Regions from separate parts of the Virgibacillus carmonensis genome, predicted to be linked through region 2. Evidence: a T-box and tRNA genes for the amino acid it is inferred to sense, from the RefSeq annotation. Region 2 holds a T-box; the other holds one or more tRNA genes.
The links. The T-box of region 2 lies ahead of glyQ (glycine--tRNA ligase subunit alpha). A T-box ahead of a tRNA ligase gene usually reads a tRNA of that ligase, here a tRNA-Gly.
Positions count from the first base shown of each region.

Region 1: it encodes a tRNA-Gly, which carries the amino acid that the T-box ahead of glyQ (glycine--tRNA ligase subunit alpha) is inferred to sense. The anticodon was not compared.

Region 1 covers NZ_JBYQFJ010000009.1:87,277-96,541, forward strand. Annotated here, with positions in the region: gene trmL (tRNA (uridine(34)/cytosine(34)/5-carboxymethylaminomethyluridine(34)-2'-O)-methyltransferase TrmL) at 805-1,278, opposite strand; gene AC3G7N_RS09395 (amidase domain-containing protein) at 1,604-2,449, opposite strand; gene AC3G7N_RS09400 (DUF5316 family protein) at 2,491-2,778, opposite strand; gene AC3G7N_RS09405 (methylated-DNA--[protein]-cysteine S-methyltransferase) at 2,829-3,359, opposite strand; gene queG (tRNA epoxyqueuosine(34) reductase QueG) at 3,376-4,521, opposite strand; gene AC3G7N_RS09415 (ABC-ATPase domain-containing protein) at 4,544-6,256, opposite strand; tRNA gene AC3G7N_RS09420 (tRNA-Gly) at 6,405-6,478, opposite strand; gene dat (D-amino-acid transaminase) at 6,632-7,507, shown strand; gene AC3G7N_RS09430 (S9 family peptidase) at 7,667-9,265, shown strand, end outside.
Region 2 covers NZ_JBYQFJ010000006.1:84,056-93,320, reverse strand. Annotated here, with positions in the region: gene AC3G7N_RS06755 (pyruvate, water dikinase regulatory protein) at 1-430, opposite strand, end outside; gene ccpN (transcriptional regulator CcpN) at 446-1,075, opposite strand; gene glyS (glycine--tRNA ligase subunit beta) at 1,274-3,361, opposite strand; gene glyQ (glycine--tRNA ligase subunit alpha) at 3,362-4,240, opposite strand; T-box leader at 4,569-4,746, opposite strand; gene recO (DNA repair protein RecO) at 4,808-5,551, opposite strand; gene AC3G7N_RS06730 (YqzL family protein) at 5,596-5,742, opposite strand; gene era (GTPase Era) at 5,838-6,740, opposite strand; gene AC3G7N_RS06720 (diacylglycerol kinase family protein) at 6,958-7,341, opposite strand; gene ybeY (rRNA maturation RNase YbeY) at 7,319-7,783, opposite strand; gene AC3G7N_RS06710 (HD family phosphohydrolase) at 7,786-9,265, opposite strand, start outside.

The DNA of each region.
Region 1 (9,265 bases), on a different contig from region 2:
TCATTATAGAACTGTCATACGACTTCATCAACTAATATACCCTATTTTTTGTCGATAAACAACAAGAAAAGCGGAGGCGACTGGTTAGAAGCAGACGCATAAGCAAGGAACCTATGGATACAAGGGCTTAAGTGTTCAGAGTGTTCCTTGCTTATGACGGCAGCTTCTAGGAGCCGTAGCTGGAACAAGAAAAGCGGAGTGGGCTTGGTCAGCGGTGAGATGCGTAAGTAAAAGACCGGTGAGCACACGCTCTTTGTGCTTGGCGTGTCTATTGCTTACGTCACGAACCGCTAGCCCGCGAAGCTGGAACAAGAAAAGCGGAGGCGACTGGTTAGGGCATATGCATACATTGTGACACTTTAGCTAAAATTACATACCAATGGTTCACATTTTTAAATGAATAAGCTATAATAAAGACATTCAAATTGAAATTAAGCTTACATATAAAATAAAGGAGGCAACAAGCATGACAATGGACTTAGCCTTATTATTAGGAGTAAGTATTACATTTATTATTTCTTGCTTTACTGCAGGTTATGATGCAAAACCAGGAATATCTAGAAAAAATCAATAATGAAAAGCGAAAGCACCCGTTTATTGCCATATGCCCTGAACGGCTTCGTATGAGATAAAGGAAAGACGAAGAGCGTACACAATTAAGGACGTTCGACTAATGTCGAACTGTTATCGTAAGGAGTTGCCGGAAAGGCAATGGGCGCTGGAGTTAGCCAATAAAAAAAACCGTCATGCGCGCATGACGGTTTTTTATTGATTAACACTGCCCATTGATTAATACAACCTGATTTAAGTCAAACCAGCAAACCCTTGCTGTCTAAGCGCCTCATAAATAATAATTGCAGAAGTATTAGACAAATTCAACGACCTTACTTTATCATTCATATGAATACGAAGGCACTTATCCTCTTTTCCTTCCAATAAATGCTTTGGAATCCCATCCGTTTCTCGTCCAAATACGAAAAACAAGTCTTCATCACTATCACTATAGTCATAGTCGGTATAATGCTTTGTTCCAAAGTTTTCAATGTAATAATAATTGCCATTTGGATACGTATGATAAAATTGTTCAATCGATTCATACTCACGAATATCGACGTGTTTCCAATAGTCTAGACCTGCTCGTTTCAGCATTTTGTCTTCCGTTGAAAAGCCTAATGGATGGATTAAATGTAAGGTTGTGTCTGTTGCCAAGCAGGTTCTAGCTATATTGCCTGTGTTAGCAGGAATTTCTGGTTGAAAAAGTACTACATGTAAACTCACAACTCATTCTCCTTATAGTGCATGTTCAAAAAGTCGCCGAATTAGAAATAAGAAGGTTGAGGCACGAGAGTTTTGAGGATCCGGACTTGCACATGATGTGCTGACTTCTACGTTGTCCACAGAACGTGGACGGTTTTAGTAGAAGTTCCTCTATGCCCTTAATACGTGAGGACCAGACTTACGCGCGTGTGCTGACTTCTATGTTGCCCACTGGACGTGGACCGCACTTAGTAGAAGTTCCTCTTTCGACGAAGAGATTCGCCACTTATCTTTTGGTGACTTTTTGAACATCCTCTTATTCATTAATAACTTTATAAGTATACCATCACTCACCAATTCGGAAAAACTTATATGCTATATTGGGTGTGTATGCAGTAGAATCCTCATAAGACCAATAGCGATTCCGGCTGTTAGATGTGTGTGCATTTACGAGTGGTTCACCGTTCCCATCCTTCCCCACGACTATCGTGTTATGGTCAAATCTACCATTACCTTGAAAATCATAGCAAATGACATCACCTGGAATTAGATCAGTTGCAGCTTCCATTTCCTTCCCTTTTAGCCCAGATGTTGAACCACTTAAATACCATCTGAGGGAATGGGCAACCGCCCAGCTAAAACTCCAGCTAGCAGAGTTGTACCACCATCCCTTGCTACGATCTTGGGCTCCTGTCATCGGTGCTCCTCCAGCATGTAGACATTGGGATACATAGTTGGTACAGTCCACATCAAACTTTCGATACGTAGGATTATAGCTATTCCACCAATGGTTTGCATACTTTACAGCCGCAAGCCGGTCATAAACGAATCGACTATCATCCAACATTCGCTCCAACATTTCTGACTTCACAGGTGACGCAACTGGCTCCGAATCTGCTCGCAGTTCTTTATGATTGCTAATGGCATTATTCTCTAATTGAAATTGATATGGAATATACTGTTCTTCAAAATAAAAATTATCCGCTTGCTTCATTAACATTTTTAAATGTAGAACATAATCGATTTGCTGTGTATTTCTATAACGTAGCTTTTGATACAAATGGCCTTCACCTTGAATACGTACAATCGAAACATTTCTTCTTTGGCAAAGCATCTTTTTTCTTGTCCACCAATTTTCTCCATGTTGCTCCCTTTGAAAAAAATCCTCCCAAAAATTCACCAATATGTCCATAAAAAACCCCTCCCTTTAGTAGTTTATGAGGGAGGGCTTGTTTAAATTGATAAAAGAATTCCACCAGCTATAAAAAGAGGAATAGCAATGATACCTGTATTGAACAAGACGCGACGATTCCTTTGCCGATCTTCTTTCGATTCCGTATTATAGTTTGCACGTATTTGGTCACCACTGACAAATGCCCCACTAACAAAACCTCCGACCCCGATAAAAATAATGGCAATCCCAAGCGAAATCGAACCAACTTCTCGGGTATAATCGGTAAAAATTCCTACTATAAAAAAAATAACCGCCAAACCGAAACCAAATACAAATGATTTTTTCATTTGATAGCTCCTTTGAAAGTTTTTTCTATAGTAATTATACGTAAGAACCATTAAAAAGTTCCAACTACTTGCTTTTCATGTGCAAGTAAATATTCCTTCTTATCAAGACCACCATTGTATCCGACCATTTTCCCGCTCGCCCCAATTACTCTGTGGCATGGCACAATAATAGAGAAAGGATTCTTATTTACCGCCCCACCTACCGCTCGTACTGCTTTCGGATTACCAATTGCGACAGCTATATCCTTATATGATTTTGTTTCGCCATATGGAATGGTTTCAACTAACGCTTGCCACACCTGTTGTTGAAAAGGTGTTCCATGAAATTCAAATTCAAGGGAAAAGTCTCGGTGTTGTTCATCAAAATATGCTCGCAGTTCCTTTTTTGCAAGTACTATTTTTTCAGGAGAATGAACAAAAGTAACGTCGCCAAAATAACTGGCGGTCCACTTGTTCATCTGATCGCTTCTTTTATCCATTTCGCCATATTCAATTCGAACAAGTTTTTCCCCATTGCTTATAAGAGAAAGAGTTCCGATTGGAGAATCCATTTCATCGTAATATAGTTGTACACCAGCCATCATTTTCCCTCCCCATTTACCTAGCAGAAACCTCATGTTTAAAGTCTAACCCTTTTTGCATTTCATACCTTACTTGTTCATCTTTCTCTATTTCTAAAGCACGCTCAATCGCAGCAAAGGCATCAGCTGTTCCGATTTTCCCAAGTGACCATGCAGCAGTCCCCCTTATTACCGGACGTACATCATGTTGCATAACCTGGATTATTTCATCTACTGCGGACGCGTCCTTATAGTGTGCAAGACCAATTAATGCATTTCGTTGGAGCGGCTTCTTCCCACGCCACGAACCAGAAATATGACCGAACGTTTCCTTAAATTCTCGATTTGAAATACGAAGCATCGGCTGTAGCTTAGGTTTCGCAACTTCAGGGTCAGGCTCTGTTTCTGGATGTATATGAAAATCAATCTTTTTATTTTTTGGACAAACCACCTGACATGTATCACAGCCATACACACGGTTTCCTATTTTGGTCCTGAATTCATCAGGTAAATAATCCTTTGTTTGCGTAAGGAATGCGATACATCTTTGAGCATTCAGCTGCCCACCTTGAATGAGCGCACCTGTCGGACAGGCATCCAGGCACTTTGTACATTCCCCACAACTATCGTCAACAGGAACATCTGGAATAAACGGGATATTTGTGACTAATTCTCCGAGGTACACATACGAGCCAAATTCAGGCGTTATAATGGATGTATTTTTCCCACTGAACCCAATTCCAGCCCGTTCTGCTACCGCACGGTCAGAGAGTTCACCCGTATCTACCATCAGTTTATCTTTTACTTCCGGAGCTTTTTCTTGAATAAAGGCAGAAAGTTTTTCCAACCGATCACGTAAAATCACATGATAATCCGTTCCCCAAGATGCGCGACAAAAGATGCCCCGTCTCTCTTCTTTCGTGCTTTTCGGTGCATTTTCCATTCGTGACGGATATGCTATTGCGATTGAAATAATTGACTGCGCTTCTGGCAACAACCGTTCAGGCTCTGTACGTTCTTCTACTGAACCTTTTTCAAACCCTGAATAATAAGCTAGATCTTGTTGCCGTTTGAGACGTTCTTTTAACTCACTAAAAACATCGGCAGAGGCAAAACCGATTTTATCGATGCCAATTTTTTTACTATAATCGATAATTTCTTGCTTTAATTTTTCAAAATTCATGATTGGTGCCTCCTCACTTCTGTTAAGTTCGTCGTTGTATGACCCTTAAAGTACGCACGCGGTTAAGTACAGCTGCGATCTCAAAAACACGTGGACGAGCAAGGTCACCTGGATGTTGATCAGGGTAAGCTGTAAATGATGCTAATCCTTTACGGTTTATTTGTTCGTTAATTTTTACCAGTAATGCTTGTAATGTTTGTTGCTTATTAAGTTCATTCGTCTTATCTAAGAACATGATTATCTCAGCAATCATTCGTGTTTGGGAAGAATCCACCAATTGTTCGGTTTGTCCAAAGGTTATTTCTGTTTTGCCCATAAGTATTTTTGTTAATCCTTTTGCTTGGACCTTTGCTCGTTTTCCTTGAGTTGTCTGCAAACTGGATTGTTCAATTTGACGGTGTATAATCTCACCAAATTTTATGCCTTCTGTTACAGCTCGCTCAGCAGGGTATTGCCTTGTAATTTCCCTAGCCTTTTCCGTAACGTTCTTTGGAATATATTCTTCCATCATTATAACATCATCTGCTACATCAAAATAGTCACCAGAGCCACCCATCACGATAATGGTTGAGACAGATAATTGATCATGTAACTGCTTTACTTTATCTATAAATGGTGTGATTGGTTCCTGTTCCCTTTTGACAAGTTGCTGCATTCGATGATCACGAATCATGAAATTGGTTGCACTTGTATCTTCATCAATTAGCAGCGTCATTGCACCAACCTCTAAAGCTTCCATTACGTTCGCAGCTTGGGATGTGCTACCACTGGCATTCTCCGTTGTGAAAAATTCAGTCTTCTGTTTATGCGGTAAATTGGTAATAAACGGTGAAATGTTGACACCAGTTACCTGCCGACCATCCTCAGCACGAATTTTCACCGCACCCGGATCTGTTAAAACATACTCTCGTCCATCAGCTTTGGTATGATTATAAACACCACGTTCAATTGCTTCTAACAACGTACTTTTCCCATGATAACCGCCACCAACGATAAGTGTGATCCCTCGTTTGACTGCCATTCCTTTTAATGATTCCTCTTGGTGTGGAATTTGGATTTCAACTTCATTTTCATCAGGACTTGTAAAAGGGATTGCCTGATTAAGTGGCTGATCACTCACCCCACTAGATCGTGGCAAAATAGCTCCGTTTGCAATAAACGCTATCCAATTATTTTCCCTCATCTTTTCCCTAATTGCCTGCTGCTGATCTGCAAGCACTGTCACTTGTTCGATCTCATAATCCGTAATCGTGAAGATAGATTTATTTATAAGGATTGGGATTGCTTCTTTGAATAACTTTTCCGCTTCCTTACCATTAATCCGTCTCCCATTTGCAGGCAAACCAATAGAAAGGCATATTGTAATAGACTTTTCATCTATCGAAACAGCACTTCGTTCAATGACCTCCTGGTGAGGTGCATCAAATTGGATGAGCCCACTCTTCCCAGATCCCTTAATAAATAAAGGGTTCTGTTTAACCGCTTTTCCAATAGACCTTGCGATGCGGTCTTCCGTCGCTACCTTCCGTTGATAGTTTGCCAACCAATTTTCGTTTACCATCCGCTTCTCTACAGGTACAACAATCCGAACTTTTGAAGGAGTAGCAAATGGGTCACCTTGTACATAATCTATATATAAATCGAAGTTGTTAAAATTATAATGACCTTGAATACTCTTATAACCCTTATATCCTTTTCCATCGATTGATTGAAGGTGTTGTATTAGTTTTTCCATGATACACATCCTTTCTATTTAGCATACTTGGATAGAAAGTCTAGTTCAAGTAGTATGGTAGGCGACTTCTATTCTTAGCCAATTTCACAAAATAAAAACGCAACGCTTCGTAAGGTAGATTACGAAACACTGCGTTAAGACATATGTATGGAGCGGGTAGGGGGAATCGAACCCCCATCATCAGCTTGGAAGGCTGAGGTTTTACCACTAAACTATACCCGCAAAATTCGACAACTTTTTTATAGCACGTTTATTATTATAGCAAGTTTAACTCTATCAATCAAGGGGAATTTTTCGATCATGGAAAAAAACGCCCATTTACAACGCTTCATGTTAGCGATAAGATAGACGTATGCTTGACGGGGAGGCGATAAAATGTCTGTATATCCAATCATGTTGTCACAGACAAAATTCACACATCGAGATAATTTAAATTATCCTTTTGAAGAACGTGCCTTGCAATTTGGCGATGGAGTATATGAGGTCGTTCGTATCTACAATGGTACTTATTATTTAATTACTGAACATATCGATCGATTATTTCGATCAGCGGAAGCCGTAAAAATTAAACTGCCATTTACGAAAGAAGAACTTAGCAATTTATTAAACAACCTATTACTAAAAAATTCTGTTTCACATGATGCGAAACTTTATTTGCAAGTGTCGCGGGGCTCAGCGCCACGAGATCATATTTTTCCGATTAATATAGAAGCAAATGTATATGGTTATATACAAGATCAAGCACGAAATGTAGTTGGACTACAAGATGGCGTTAAAGCCATTACACAACGCGATATTCGCTGGGAATATTGCTTCGTAAAAAGTTTAAATCTACTACCAAATGTTTTAGCAAAACAAACCGCAAATGAACAAGGTGCTTATGAAGCGATTCTCCACAAGGATGGTGTGGTAACCGAATGTAGTTCCGCAAATGTTTATTTGGTAAAGAACGGTACAATTTATACGTATCCTACCACAAAAAGGATATTACATGGATGTGTTCGGATGCGAATTGAAAAGTTTGTGCAGGATTTGAACATTCCATTAAATGAAGATGGTTTTTCTGTTGAAGACATCAGACTTGCTGATGAAATGTTTTTAACAAGTAGCACCTCTGAAGTGCTTCCAATTGTCACTGTGGATGATAGACAAATCGGCACTGGCAAACCTGGTTCAATAACTCGAAAACTACAAAAAGCATATGAAGAAGATGCGAATATAGTAACTAACAGAATGGAACAACCGAATTAATTGATAAATTCCCTTATTAAAAATGATAAGGGAATTTTTTTATAAAAGTTGAAACGTTAAATTTTCATAAAATTCTACCATTCTATTTGATTCGTGGTACGAAATAGTTTAGACTAGATGAAACTTTTCAAAACGTTTCAATAATAGGGGGGCTTTCTCATGACAACTAGCAAGCGTGCAGTAACAGCTAAAGATCTAATGAGGTTGGATGTTTATAGTGATCCACAGCACACACCAAACGGTAATACATATGCATTTGTTTCAACAACAGTAAATCAGAATAATAACTATCAATCCCAACTCTTCACACAAAAAGTGACAGAAGCTCAACCAAGGCAGTGGACATTTGGTGATTCTAAAAATAATAATCCACGCTTTTCTCCAGACGGTCAAAAGTTTGTTTTTCAGTCGACGAGAAGTGGACTACCACAACTATGGCTAGCACATACCGATGGTGGTGAGGCACAACAGCTTACAACTTTCAGAAATGGTGCTGTTAACCCAGCTTGGTCAAAAGATGGCAAACAAATCTTTTTCAGTACCGAAATTGATAAAGATGAAGATGTTCAAAATCAGAAAGAACAATCTGAAGAAGAGCGACAGAAGGAAAAAGAAGACAAAGCAAAAGAACCAACTGTGATAACTCGCTTGAAACACAAATCTGACAGCAACGGATTTCACGATGAGAAACGAACTCAGATCATCCAGTATGATGTAACTAATCAAACGTTCACTCAACTTACTCAGGATGATGCTGATCATGGCTATGAGGATATTTCACCTGATGGAAAGCAAGTGCTTTTTTCAGCAAATCTTGATGAGACCCAAGATTATTCATTAACAAACGATCTTTTTCTATTAGATTTAACATCTAAAGAAATTGTAAAGTTAACCGATGGAAAAGGTTCTTACAGCAATGCATCCTTCTCCCCTAGCGGTGATAAAATCGCCTGTTTTGGCAGTGAATTTTCCTATGCCGGCGCTACTCTAAACGAACTTTTCATTTTTGATATTGAAACAAAAGAAAGAACATGTTTGAGTAAATCTATCGACATGCAATTAGATGACCTCATGATTGGCGACACACGCATGGGACAATCAACAACAGGTCCTGTATGGTCAAAAAATGGTGCGCAACTATTTTTTATTGGGACTGACTATGGAGCAACAGGGCTATACCAAGCAGATCTAAATGGAAAAATTGAAGCCCTTTACAAAGATAATAATCATGTGTTTGGATTTTCCTATAATGCTAAATCAGAATCCTTTATCTTAGGCATTGGTACTCCAACAAACCCATGTAATTTTTATCAGCTACATGAAGGTGAACTATCACGCTTAACAAACGCTAATGCAGAATTTTTAGACGAGGTTTCACTATCTGAACCAGAAACAATAACGGTGGAGGCTGAAGATGGATGGGAAATTCAAGGCTGGATTTTACATCCCTATGGATTTCAGGAGAGTGAAAAATATCCGTTCGTACTTGAAATCCACGGTGGACCACACGCCATGTATGGACAAACCTATTTCCATGAACTACAACTTCTTGCTGCGAAAGGATATGTTGTCTTGTACACCAACCCACGTGGCAGCCATGGCTATGGGCAAGCGTTCGTTAATGCATGTCGCGAGGACTACGGTGGAAAAGATTATACCGATTTAATGAGCGCAGTTGACTATGCGTTGGAAAACTACGATTTTATCGATGAAAACCGGATTGGTGTAACTGGTGGAAGCTATGGTGGTTTTATGACC
Region 2 (9,265 bases):
CACGGGAAATTCCTCTTGGATCACGCCCATCATCGTATTTTACAGCAAATTCAATTGCCTCTACTCGCTTAAAATAATCTTCATCCAATTGATGGACCAAACCAGCTTCAAGGCGCGGGGATGTTGCAAATACACGTTCCATTGATTTCATCATTGGCCCCATGATATCAATTGCCTCCACTTTAACTTTTTTTGCCTCATCATTTAAATAATCACGCAACATAGGATCAACTAGTGTAAATCCAATTATTGCCTCTTTTTCCTTAGCAAGCTGTAATGTTTCATCGATGATTACTTTATCTTCAACATACGGTATTCGTTGTATTTTATATTCTCCACCATTAAATTGACTTAATCCAGCCTTAATTACTAATTCAGCAGTTTCCCCAACAGAATCTGATAGAACATAAACCAATGGTTTCTTACTCATAAATATGCCCCTCCCCTATAAATGGTCATCCATTATTAGCTCTACAAAAGCTTTTGTAATCGTGGTTTTTGTTATTCTACCAACAATCTCGTTTCCAGTTTCCGTATTCTTGATTACAGGAATACCATCAATTTGCTTATTAATTAATTTATTAGCAGCATCTAATAGCAAATCATCTTTCTTGCAAAATGTAATATTTGGCATGCGTGTCATAATAATATGTACAGGTACATTTGTTAAATCCTGATTACCAATACTCGCACGTAATAAATCTTTACGTGATAACACACCTGTTAAGCAAGTATGCTTGTCGACAACAAATAATGTTCCGACATCCTCTAAAAACATAGTTGAAATTGCATCATATACAGACGCACTTTCGTTAACAACAATTGGGATCGATTGAAAATCTCGTACCTTAAACTTCTTAACTTTTTCTGTTAATAATTCTGAGCCTGTTTTTCCAGTGAAAAAGTACCCCACTCGCGGGCGTGCATCCAAGAAACCTGCCATAGTTAAAATGGCTAAATCAGGCCTTAAGGTTGCTCTTGTTAAACCTAGGTTCTGTGCTATATTTTCACCAGTTATTGGACCGTTTTCTTTTACTATTTCAATTATCTTTTCTTGTCTTTTAGATAAATCCACTTTCCCACCACCTACACACCTATTATGTCATACTATTTATAAATATTATAGACTATTTACAATGCAAAAGACAGAACAAAAGCGCAAGCTAGGAAGTTCGGCTAATGCCGAAATGTTATCGCAAGGAAGAGCCTGCAAGGCAATAGCCAATGGCGCTGAAGCTGGAAAATAAAAGCGTAAAGTCCCGAGTGGTTTTGATTAAAACTGCTGTTTCCATTCTATCTTGCTGAAGTCCGCGTATAGATTAATTAAATCCGCTATTCTTTTCAACATTGCTAAACGGTTAGAGCGAACTTCCTTATTGTCTGCCATAACCATATTATTTTCAAAGAAATCGTTAATCGGTTCTGCAAATGTTGCTAAATAGTTAATTGCTTCACTAGCATTTCTATTCTTATTGGCTTTCATAAATAGTGGCGCAATTTCCTGGTAGTGGTTAAACAGCATTTCTTCGGACTTTGTTTCGAAAACTGATTGGTTTATTTCTTTTGCTTCCGTTGCTTTCTTGGATAAATTAAGAACTCGGATTAATGATTCGTTCACTATTTTAAATGCGTCCTGATTTCTTTTCTCAGCAAGTACTTTTGCTTTATCAATCGCATAATGGAAAACGCCAATTTGTTTTTGAATGACAGCCTCAATAATATCTGTTTCGATAGAATTCATTTTCATAACATGACTAGCACGTAGACGGAAAAAGTTGATTAAGTCTTTTGTTATTGTCTCTTCATCATTTTGTTCCATTTCAAGTTTTTGATAAACTTCATGGGTTAAAGATAATAAATCTTCTAGTGCGATATCCCATTTATTTTCTTCTAGAATCCTTAATATACCTACAGCTTGTCGACGTAAACCATACGGGTCCTGAGAACCTGTAGGTACTAAGCCGATAGATATGCAGCCAACAATGGTGTCTAATTTATCTGCCACACTGACAATTGCTCCTTCTACAGTCGTTGGAAGTGGATCATTCGATTGTAGCGGTAAATAATGTTCACGTATTGCTGTTGCTACATTCTTTTCCTCTTTGTTATGAAGCGCGTACTTTTCACCAATTACACCTTGAAGGTTTGTAAACTCATTTACCATATTTGTTGCTAAATCGAATTTACAAATCTCTGCAGCACGAATTGACTGTTCAGTAATATCTGTATTCGTTTGAAGTAAACTAGCTAGTTTGGAAGATAGTGTAACTACTCGATCAACCTTGTCAGTAATTGTTCCAAGTTTCTCCTGGAACACCACACGACGTAGCTTTTCTTGGTAAAAATCAACGTTGTGCTTCTTATCCTCATCAAAGAAAAACTCTGCATCTGAAAGACGAGCATGTATTACTTTTTCATTTCCTTTAATTACCGTGTCGATGTGTTCTTGATCTCCATTTCGAACTCCTATAAAAGAGGGTAATAATTCCCCACCAGAAGATTTTACAGGAAAATAACGTTGGTGCACCTTCATGGATGTAATTAACACTTCATTCGGCAATTGTAAAAATGATTTTTCAAATGAACCAACAAAAGCAGTTGGATATTCTACTAAGTTTCGAACCTCCTGCAGTAAATCATCATCAATGTCAACGCTAAAATCATGCTCTTTTTCAATTGCTCTAATTTGCGATACAATCATTTCCTCGCGTTCTTTAGAGTCCGTAATCACAAAGCTCTTTTTGAGATCTTCTTGGTACATGTCAGCTCTATTTAATGTAATAGGGTTACCTAAAAAACGATGACCATATGTTTGATCCCCAGTTTGTACTTGAGCTACTTCAAATGGTACTATTTTATTATCATAAAGTGCTACAAGCCAACGAATTGGACGTGCGTAGCGTATCGATTGCCCAGCCCAACGCATATTTTTAGGAAACTGGATTGATTCAATAATTGAGTTAAAGGTAGTAAGTAAATCAAAAGTAGATTTCCCCTCAATTCGCTTCTGTACAAAAATATATTCAATGCCCTTTATTTCTTTTGTATAAATATCATCTACTGTCTTGCCTTGGCCATTCGTAAAGCCTATCGCCGCTTTTGACCAATTTCCATCTTGGTCTTGTGCTATTTTTAATGCTGGTCCTTTTGCTTCTTCTTCAACAGTTGTTTGTGAATCCGCAATTCCTTTTATTAAAACCGCTAATCGTCTAGGAGTAGAAAAAGATTCTACCTTTGAGTAAGAAAGGCGCAGATTATCTAACCATTTTTCTGTCTGTTCTTTTAATTGACGTTCTGCATCATCAATAAATCGTGCTGGCAATTCTTCTAACCCTATTTCAAATAATGCATCCTTTGTCATTTACATTTCCTCCTTTTCGAGCATTGGAAACCCAAGTTTTTTTCGTTCTGCCACATACGTTTTCGCAATGGTTCTGGCTAAATTTCTGATTCTTGCTATATAACCGGTCCGTTCCGTTACGGAAATTACTCCTTTTGCATCTAGTAAATTAAACGTGTGAGAACATTTCAGCACATAATCATACGCCGGAAAAACTAAGCCTTTATCCATAATAGCTTTTGCTTCTTGCTCATACATAGTAAATAACTCAAACAACATGTCAGTGTTCGACTCTTCAAATGTATAGGTGGAATGTTCATATTCAGGCTGGAAAAATATATCGTGTACAGTTACGCCTTTTGTCCATTCCAATTCAAAGACATTATCCTTATCTTGAATGTAAGAGGCTAAACGTTCCAATCCATATGTCAGTTCAACTGTAACAGGGTTTGCGTCTAATCCACCAATTTGTTGGAAATAGGTAAACTGAGTAATTTCCATTCCATCAAGCCAAACCTCCCAACCTAGTCCTGCTGCGCCAAGTGTAGGATTCTCCCAATTATCCTCTACAAATCGTATATCATGCTCTAACGGATTTATCCCCAATTCCTTTAAAGAATCTAGATACAATTCTTGAATATTGTCTGGAGAAGGCTTCATAATCACTTGGAATTGATGATGCTGATACAAACGGTTTGGATTTTTACCGTATCTTCCGTCAGCGGGTCTCCTTGATGGTTCTACATAAGCAACATTCCATGGCTCAGGTCCTAAACTACGAAGCAGCGTCATAGGCGACATCGTCCCAGCACCCTTTTCCACATCATACGCTTGCATAAGGATGCAATTTTGATTTGACCAATAAGACTGTAAGCTTAAAATCATCTGTTGAATATTCATATAAAACTTCCTTCCATGCTTTCTAAAATTTGTAAGAAAAGCTCAGGGCGCCTTGAAAGACACGACAAGCATAAGCAGAACGGTGCAGTGTGGGTGCTTTGCCCACGCGAAAGCGAACTGCTTATGTCTCGAGTGTCTAGGTGCTGGAGCTAGACAGATATTCGCCAAAATTTTATCCTTTCTTGCTCTTAAAAAACTCGCCACTCGCCTGCCTTAAAAACGAACGAATTGCAACATTCATCTTATACTGATTTTCTTAGACTTTTCATTCTTTCCTTTAATACAAATAATACAAAAAAATCCGTCCCTATGCCTAAAAAAGCTTAGGCATAGGGACGGATTTGATTGTCCGCGGTTCCACCCTACTTGCTTTATATTAAATAAAGCCACTTTATTTAATATGCTAAGGAGTTCCCTTCCCTGTTTGTTCTACTACCTAGCTTTCACCGTCCTAGGTTCGCTCCTAATAGATAACAAAAGGTACTATTCTCCCTCAACGCATCCTTCATTCCTAAAAATATGTACAAATCATAACCATAACTTTGCGATTTGTCAATTAACACTACCTTATTTTAATTGATCCATCTGCCTTAAGAATTTTTTTGATTTTAAGAAATAACCACCATATTGTTCATAATAAGCATCTAATATTTTTCGCAACAACTCTTTATTTTGTTCTTTCATTGTAATTTTACCAACTTGTTCTAGCCCTACTTCTAGGAATATGCGAAGTAACTTAGCAACCGTTTCTGATAACGTTATTGCTTGCGAATCAATTGATGTACACCGGTTACATAATAATCCACCTTCAGCTATTGAAAAGCGAACCAAATCTTCTTTCCGACTACAGTTAACACATCTGTCAACTGTAGGCGCAAAGCCTCCTTTTTTATATAACTTAAGCTCATACATCATAATTGGAATATCTGCATCTTCTTTTTCTGCAATCCAGTTCATCGTACTGACTAATTGATCATATATATAGTAATCGGGTTCATCAGAATCAAGCAATTTATCTGTCAGTTCCACTATGAACGCTGTAAATGCGGTCTTTATTATATCTTCACGGATGGTACGATTGGAATTAATCACTTCACCTTGTTGTATAGTACTTAATCCCTTACTCAGATAAATGAAAAATTCTCCATGAATGAATGGCTGCGTCACGGCAGCCATTCTACTTTTAGTCTTTTTAGCCCCTCTAGCGAGTGCTGAAAATTTACCAACCTTTTTACTGAAAATCGTTACTATTTTATGCGTTTCCCCATAATCCTGTGTTTTGATAACAATTCCCTCTATTTTCTCAAGCACACAGTCTCACCTTTACTTTCTTCAATCCTGCTAAAACCTATCTATTACATTTTTGTATTTATTTCATCATTTACTTCATTTTCATTTTGCGCGGAAGTTTGAATACTTGAATCACTTTCTAGTTCTTTCCATAATAAATAGGTTTCAATGTTTCCTGTATGACTAAATAATCTCCAGGTTAAGTCCACCACAAGAAACCCCACCTTTCTTTTAATATGTTAGATTAAGTACTTACTATTATTTTGACCACACATTGATAAAGAATGAGATATAAATATTACCATGTTTAATATTCGTCACTGCGGAATCCATATTCTCTAAGTTGGGTTTGTTTATTTCGCCAATCCTTTTGCACCTTGACCCATAGCTCTAAATATACCTTCGTTCCTAACAAAGATTCGATGTCTTTCCTCGCGTTTTTCCCTACATTTTTCAACATATTTCCTTGTTTTCCAATTAAAATTCCCTTTTGTGTTTTCCGCTCGGTTACAATTATTGCTTGAATAAATATGGCATTCGATTCTCGTTTCTCAATATTTTCAATAACGACTGCAATCGAATGAGGGATTTCCTCGTGTGTTAATTGTAGAACCTTTTCACGGATCAACTCACCAATAATAAATCGTTCAGGGTGATCTGTCACCTGATCCTCAGGATAATATTGTGGTCCTTCAGGTAACTTTTTCTTTAATACATCTAATAAATGATTAACATTATTTCCTTCCAATGCAGAAATAGGGATAACCTCTTCAAAATCGTACTTATCCTTATACTTTTCGATTAAAGGAAACAATTCATCAGGATGAATTAAGTCAATTTTATTGATAATTAAATATACAGGACGCTTAACTTCCTGTAACCGATCTATAATGTATTGATCCCCTTTACCATAGCCTTCTTTTGCATTAATCATAAACAAAACGGCATCCACTTCGTTAAGTGTATTCTCAGCGATTTTAACCATAAAATCACCTAAACGATGTTTTGGTTTATGAATCCCTGGTGTATCGATGAAAACAAGCTGTGCATCTTTCTCTGTTAGTACACCTTGTATTTTGTTTCTAGTTGTTTGCGGCTTATCACTCATAATGGCGATCTTCTGACCGATAACTCGGTTCATAAAAGTCGACTTCCCAACATTTGGCCGTCCTATTATCGCAATAAAGCCTGATTTAAATGAATTATCCATGTCTAATCCTCCGAAGTGTATTTTCTTTGTGTACATTTATAATACTATAAAAACTATCTTCTTTCACGCATTCGACAAAACAACTGAAAAGAAAATAGCATACTGCAATTTTTGACATAACATACGAGAAGGTGCAAATGCCTCTACCAATAATAGTTTGAAATTGCTTATGGTGTGATGTGTATAGAAAGAACTTGCTCTATGATTGAACAAGTTCTTAAAAAAGTAAATGATATATCTTTGGAATAAACAGAACACACCCAATGATGAATGCAGTAATTGCAGCTATTAACACTGCTCCTGCTGCAATATCTTTGATTATTTTAGCTGAAGGATGAATATCAGGTTTTAAATAATCGATTAGCTTTTCTACGGCAGTATTGGTTGTTTCTGCAACTAGAACAGTACCAATTACGAAAATGGTGATCATCCATTCTATTTGGGAAAGTTTCACTATTACTCCTAACAATACGACAATAATGGTAGCCAATAAATGAATACGAAAATTACGTTCGCTCTTGAACATTTCTATTAACCCATTCCAAGCAAAGGTAAAACCAATTCGTTTTTTCCTGTTTTTATCTTCTAAGTTCGAAGGCATTCAGAAGATCCTCTTGTTTTTGAAACATTTTCTTTTCATCTTCCTCACTCATGTGGTCATAGCCTAATAAGTGAAGAAAACCGTGTAATGTCAAAAATGCTAATTCTCGTTCAAATGTATGGTTGTAATCCTTTGCTTGCTCAATCGCACGTTCGATGGAAATGACAATATCTCCAAGCATTAATGGCATATCCTCTCCTATTATATTAAGTTCATCCTCCATTGTTTCTTGAAGGGCAAATGATATAACATCTGTTGGCTTATCTTGCCCGCGATAATTACGATTAAGTTCTTGTATTTCTTTATTTGATACAAAATTAACTGAAACCTCTGCTTCTTGGGTTATACCTTCTTTTTTTGCAGCAAAAATCAGTAAGCGCTGCAACATATCAATATAGTCGCTTGTTACTTCATTTGTTTTATCGTGAAAATCAATATACATATCTATTTTGCCTCCTTAGTTGGATATTGGATTCTTGAATGGAAAATACCTTTTAACGTTTCACATACTGTTCGATGGATTTTTTTTAATTCGTTCAAAGTCAAGGGACTGTCATCTAGTTGCCCATCCATTAAACGATCATTGATGATTGAGTCAACGATTTCTTCAATTTTCCCTTCAGTTGGCTCCCTTAATGAACGGACGGCTGCTTCTACTGAGTCACAGATACAGACAATAGCAGCCTCTTTTGTTTTTGGTTTTGGCCCTGGGTATCGGAATGACTTTTCCTTAGCTGATTGGTTCTTTTCTTTCTCTTTATAATAAAAAAATTTAAGTAATGTTGTTCCATGATGCTCTTTTGCAATATCAATTATTTCTTTAGGAAACTTGTGCTTCTTTAAGATTTTCGCCCCATCATACGGATGATTAATAATAATTTCAGCACTGCGTTTCGGTTTCATCGAGTCGTGCGGGTTTTTTATTGATACTTGATTCTCAATAAAAAAGTTTGGCCTTTCTGTTTTACCTATATCATGATAATAGGCACCTACTCGGGCTAGAAGGCCATTGGCCCCAATCGCATCACATGCTGTTTCACTTAAATTAGCTACCATTACAGAGTGATGATAAGTTCCTGGTGATTCCGTTAATATTTTTCGTAATAAAGGCTGATTCGGACTCGCGAGCATTAACAGTTTACTGTCCGATAATATACCTAATCCAGTTTCAAAAAATGGAAGTAGCCCTATCGTAAATACCACAGAAAGAATAGCTGCTGCAAATCCTAATCCTGTTTGAATAAATAAGTCACTTAAGGTATATTTTTCAAAGGATAAAAATAAAAATATTAACACAGCTAAAATATTAACAATACTCATTCCGAAACCAGCTTTTAGGATAGCCAAGCGATCCTTTACATTCATTAAGAAAATTACCCCAGCTAATTGGGAAAAGAAGAAATAAATACCAGCTTCAACATTTAACGAACCTGGTATTTGACTATTAAATAGTATACTTCCGAGAATGGCATATAATCCGCAAAGTACAATAGCAAAACGTTCATTTATTAGTTGCTTGATAAGCAAAACACCAGTAGCTATCGGTGCAATAAAGAATAATTGATTAACTTGTGTTGCGTATAAACTAACCACCTTCATCATTAACACAACAATAAAACTGATTAATAAGATAGATGCAACTTTACCGTTATCTATCCTGTCTTGTTTCTTTAACTGGTACATTTCATACGTAATTACACCAATAATTAAAAGAATAAGTAGCGCTAATCCGATAACAGGGTATACATTCCGTTCGTTGTTTAGTAATCCAACCAATTTTAATTTTTCATACAATCCATTGGTAATAGTTTGACCTTCCCGAACAATAATCTCTCCTGCACGAATAACAACCGGATCTACATTACTTGCTGCTTCTTTCCTGGCGTTTAACGTTTTTTCCACATCATAAAAAGAATTTTCCACT